2 regions of the Sphingomonas sp. GC_Shp_6 genome follow, and region 2 is predicted to be linked to the other one. Evidence: predicted binding sites of a transcription regulator. Region 2 holds the regulator's gene; the other holds the start of a gene.
The links. Region 2 encodes LexA, which represses DNA repair genes until DNA is damaged. Its sites were predicted from a motif close to GTTCCNCNCTTGTTCT; they were not measured.
Positions count from the first base shown of each region.

Region 1: a site for LexA is predicted at 1,090-1,105, ahead of OXQ95_RS17155 (protein ImuA). Genes of this name have one in related genera too.

Region 1 is NZ_JALNUO010000023.1:98-2,296, reverse strand. It holds gene OXQ95_RS17160 (DNA polymerase Y family protein) at 1-146, opposite strand, end outside; gene OXQ95_RS17155 (protein ImuA) at 310-1,071, opposite strand; gene OXQ95_RS17150 (hypothetical protein) at 1,276-1,818, shown strand; partial or broken gene OXQ95_RS17145 (HU family DNA-binding protein) at 2,031-2,199, shown strand, end outside.
Region 2 is NZ_JALNUO010000004.1:209,839-212,037, forward strand. It holds gene glp (gephyrin-like molybdotransferase Glp) at 1-756, shown strand, start outside; gene lexA (transcriptional repressor LexA) at 812-1,480, shown strand; gene OXQ95_RS07340 (ComEC/Rec2 family competence protein) at 1,471-2,199, opposite strand, start outside.

The DNA of each region.
Region 1 (2,199 bases), on a different contig from region 2:
ACTTCCTCACGCCGCCCGACCTTGCCGACAAGCGCCAGCGGAGAATGAGCGGTTGCGGGCCGTGTCACGATCATGGCCGGTCGGGTGACCGACTGGCTCTTGTACGGATGGCTCGCGGCTTCCGATCGCCGTCCGAGTTCGCGCATAGGCGGCTTCGCATGCGCCGGAAGCGCCGCTATCTTGCCGGCAATTTCGGCCTTGGTAGGCGACTGCGCCCGCGCCCAGCGCGCACCCGGCCGCCATCCGCCACCCCTGGGGACAGAACATTCACCCGGTTCGTCGTCGACCGGAAGCGGGAGCGCTAACCGCTCAGGCCGCGGCGTGGCGTGCCGGTCCAGCCGTCTCAGCCGCTCGATGGCCAAGTGCGGCAGGAACAGCGAGACAACCCGTCTCATCGCACCCCTCCACGATCAATGAGAAGGACCCGCCGGTGCGTTGGCGCGCCAGCTCGACCGACCAACGGGCGCGTCCCACCCCGGCAACCGCGAGCCGCTGCGACGGGGCGCTGGCGACCCGCCAGCGCGTCCAGGCAGCGGAGGGCTCGCCGAGCGGGTCTTGCGATCGGCCCCGCCAGCGGCGCAGGAGCAGTACGGGAATGTCGGCTTCCGCCGCGACAAGCTGCAGGCGGCGCGTGGCGACCATCGAAACCTTTGCCGCCTCGGCCACCACCGCTGCCGGCGTACCATCCCGGATCGCGTCCTCGACGACCGCCAGAAGTGCTGCGTCGTCCTTGGGCTGGGCGTAGATCACGTTCGCCGAGGACAAGCCGGCTTGCGCCAAGCCGGGGGCGTAGAGATCGTTCCGGCAGCTTGCCCAAAGCACCGGGGCACGAGTGTTCCGCGCTTCTCGCGCGGCGACACCGGCAAGGAACAGCGTGGCAGCCGCATCATCGACCAGGGAACAGGTGCGTGCGGCGACCTCGTGCAGCGCTCCAGCCCGAAGCCCTCCCCCGTTCAGACGATTGTCCAGGCCGCCAACCCCGAACGGCAGGACGCGGTAATCGGCGAGCGGCATCGCGATGCTTCGAAGATGGGCGATGCTCTGGGGAAGCGAATCGAGGACGGCTGACATGGTGGCTAGACTCTACGTGTTCGCTTTATGTTCCGTTACCGTCGACGCTTGGTCAACGGATTTATGTCGGCCGGATCGAGTCTTTGCACTTGACCGCAGCCGAGGGCCGGACGGTACGGAGTCGTAACGAACACGAGTTCTACAGCGCGATTTCGATTGAGTTGCCAGTATCGCCGCGCACGATCACTAGCCTCGGCACGAAAATTGACGGTACGCACCGCGTGGAACAGTTACACAACAGACCAAAAACAAACCGAGAAGATTTCGCTTTCGTTCTGCCATCGGCTGACTCATAGAATCGAGATGCCGATCCGCCCTGAAAACCGCTGGCTTTACCCGATCGACTGGCGCCAGCTGTCGGACGTGATCCGGTTCGATCGGGCCGGCGCGCGCTGCGAGCACTGCTCGAGACCGCATATGCGTCGGGTCGCACATCTTGGCGATGGTCGCTGGTGGGATGCCGATGCCGTGTGTTGGCGCTCCGGCCGTGGCAAGCGGATCGCGCTCAAGGGCGGCTTCAGTCTGGCGTCGGTACGAACGACTTATGTCGTGCTGGCTTGTGCGCATCTCGATCACGATCCAGGCAACAGCATGCCCGGCAATCTCGCGGCGCTCTGCCAGCGTTGCCATATGATCCACGATGCGGTCGAGCATCGATGGCAGCGCTGGTGGAACGTCTTTCGCCTGCGCGCGATCCGCGACCTGTATGAAGATCCGCGCGTCACGCGAGAGCGCAGCGCGCAGTAGAAACTCGGCCGAAGGCTTTGCGTTGGCTCGGGCGCCAGCTCGGCGATCGCCCCCTACCCGCACCCGGGCTGATACACCTCGACCATGTCGTGATTAGCCAGTTTGCGGACCATCGAACGGGCGCCCGCGACTTCGCATCGTCGAGCAGCATCATTGTATCGGCGCTCGGCACGGCTAAGGTCCGGCCAGATCCACAAGGGAGAGTAAGTAACATGAACATCGGTGAACTGGCGAAGGGCGTCGCTGGGACGACAGGCACGAGCGAGGCAGAGGCCAAGGCCGCAATCGCCGCCGTGTTCGACCAGATCGCAAGCGCGGCCGCAAAAGGCGAAGAAGTCTCGATCGCCGGCTTCGGCAAGTTCTCGGTCAAGGATCGTCCCG
Region 2 (2,199 bases):
CGGCTCGTGGCGGCGGGCGAGCGGCTGACGCCCGCGCGGATCGCGGTGGCGGCGACGAGCGGCCGCGGCATTTTGCACGTAAGGCGCCGGGTCCGCGTGGCGGTAGCGGCGACGGGCGACGAACTCGTGCCGCCGGGATCGACGCTTACGGGGCTGCAATTGCCCGAGTCGAACGGCGCGATGCTCGCTGCGATGCTGGCGGACCTGCCCGTCGATGTGATCGATCTCGGCATCCTGCCCGATCGGCTCGACGCGCTGCGCGATGCGTTCGCCTCGGTCGAAGCGGATCTGCTCGTCACCACCGGCGGCGCGTCGGTCGGCGATCACGATCTCGTCCGCCCCGCGCTGGAGGCGGCGGGCGGAACGATCGATTTTTGGCGGATCGCGCTTCGCCCCGGCAAGCCGATGATGGCGGGGCGGCTGGGCGACGCCGTGCTGCTCGGGCTGCCGGGCAATCCCGTTTCGGCGTTCGTCACCGCGGTGCTGTTCGTGAAGCCGCTCGTCGCGCATCTGGCCGGGGCGGCCGATCCCTTTCCGCCCACCGTTCGCACGACGCTCGGCGAGGATCTGCCGGCCAACAACGCGCGCACCGATTATCTGCGCGGACAGCTTCGCGACGGGCTCGCCTACGCGTCGTCGATCCAGGACAGTTCGATGCTGCTGACGCTGGCGCGCGCGAACTGCCTGATCGTGCGCGCGGCGAATGCCCCCGCGGCCCGCGCCGGCGACTCGGCGGAAATCCTCGTCATCGCTTGACGGCAATTTTTATGTTCCGTATAAGTTCGACGTCTGTTCTGGACGGAGGATCGCCATGCTCACGCGCAAACAGCACGAGCTCGTCTGCTTCATCAACGATCGCCTGAACGAAACGGGCGTCTCTCCGTCGTTCGAGGAGATGAAGGAGGCGCTCGACCTGAAATCGAAATCGGGCGTTCACCGGCTGATCTCGGCACTCGAGGAGCGCAACTTCATCCGCCGCCTGCCGAACCGTGCGCGCGCGCTCGAGGTGCTACGCATGCCCGAACGGCCGGAGAAGAAGGCGGCGACCAAGCCCGCCAAGGCGCCCGAGCTGAAGCCGGTGCCGCAGGCCGCCAACGACGTGATCGAGATCCCGCTCCACGGCCGGATCGCGGCCGGTGTGCCGATCGAGGCGTTCGAGGGCAGTTCGATGCTCGCGGTGCCCGCAGCGCTACTGGGCTCGGGCGAACATTATGCACTCGAAGTCTCGGGCGATTCGATGGTCGAGGCGGGGATCCTCGACGGCGATTACGCGCTCATCCGCCGCACCGAGACGGCGCGTGACGGCGAGATCGTGGTCGCGCTGATCGAGGACAGCGAGGCGACGCTCAAATATTTCCGTCGCGAGGGCGCGATGGTCCGGCTCGACCCGGCAAATCGCGCCTATGATCCGCAGCGCTATGCGCCCGCGCAGGTGCGCGTACAGGGCAAACTGTCCGGGATCCTGCGCCGCTACGATTGAGGCGAACGGCCTTCGCGGGCGCGCGGATCGCTGACACGCCAGCCGTGCCGTGCGGGCCAACGGTCCCGGCGCACGACCGTAAGCGTCGGCGCATCGCGCCAGGGGTGGCGATCGGCGGGATCGCGGACGGTCATGACCCCGCGCCCAAGCGTGATCGCCACGCCGCCGGTTTTCACGAGCACTGGCTTGTCGAGCTTCAGCCAGCGCGGGCGGCACGCCTTGGGCAACCAGCGCTCGCTGATCGCGATGTCCGCCGTCGCGCACGCCGCGATCAGCTCGGGCGCCTCCAGCCGATAGCCGCTGCGTGTCGCGAGGATGCGCCAGTGGCGGCCGGCCGCCACACGATCGGCGATGCAGGCGTCGCGGCTGCACCGGGCGTCGTTCCGATCGGACAGCAATTCGGGCAGCCCCAGCACGCCGCCATTCTCGCCGAGCGTCGTCGCGGTATAGTCGCCGGTGCGGTCGCGCAGCAGCGCGAGGCCGCCCTCCGGCGTGCGCATCGCGACATGGCGTCCGTCGCCGGTGACCAGCAGATCGGGCGCGGGCGTCGTGACCGCCCAGAGCGCGCCGATCGCAAGCGGGATGACGCCTAGACGCCGCACCCGCGTCCGCCACAGCGCGATCCACAAGCCGCCGACGATCGTCAGCGCATAGGCGCCGGTCGGCATCGCCGGCAGGGCTGCGACCGATCCCGGCGCCGCCGCGGTGGCGCGCGCCAT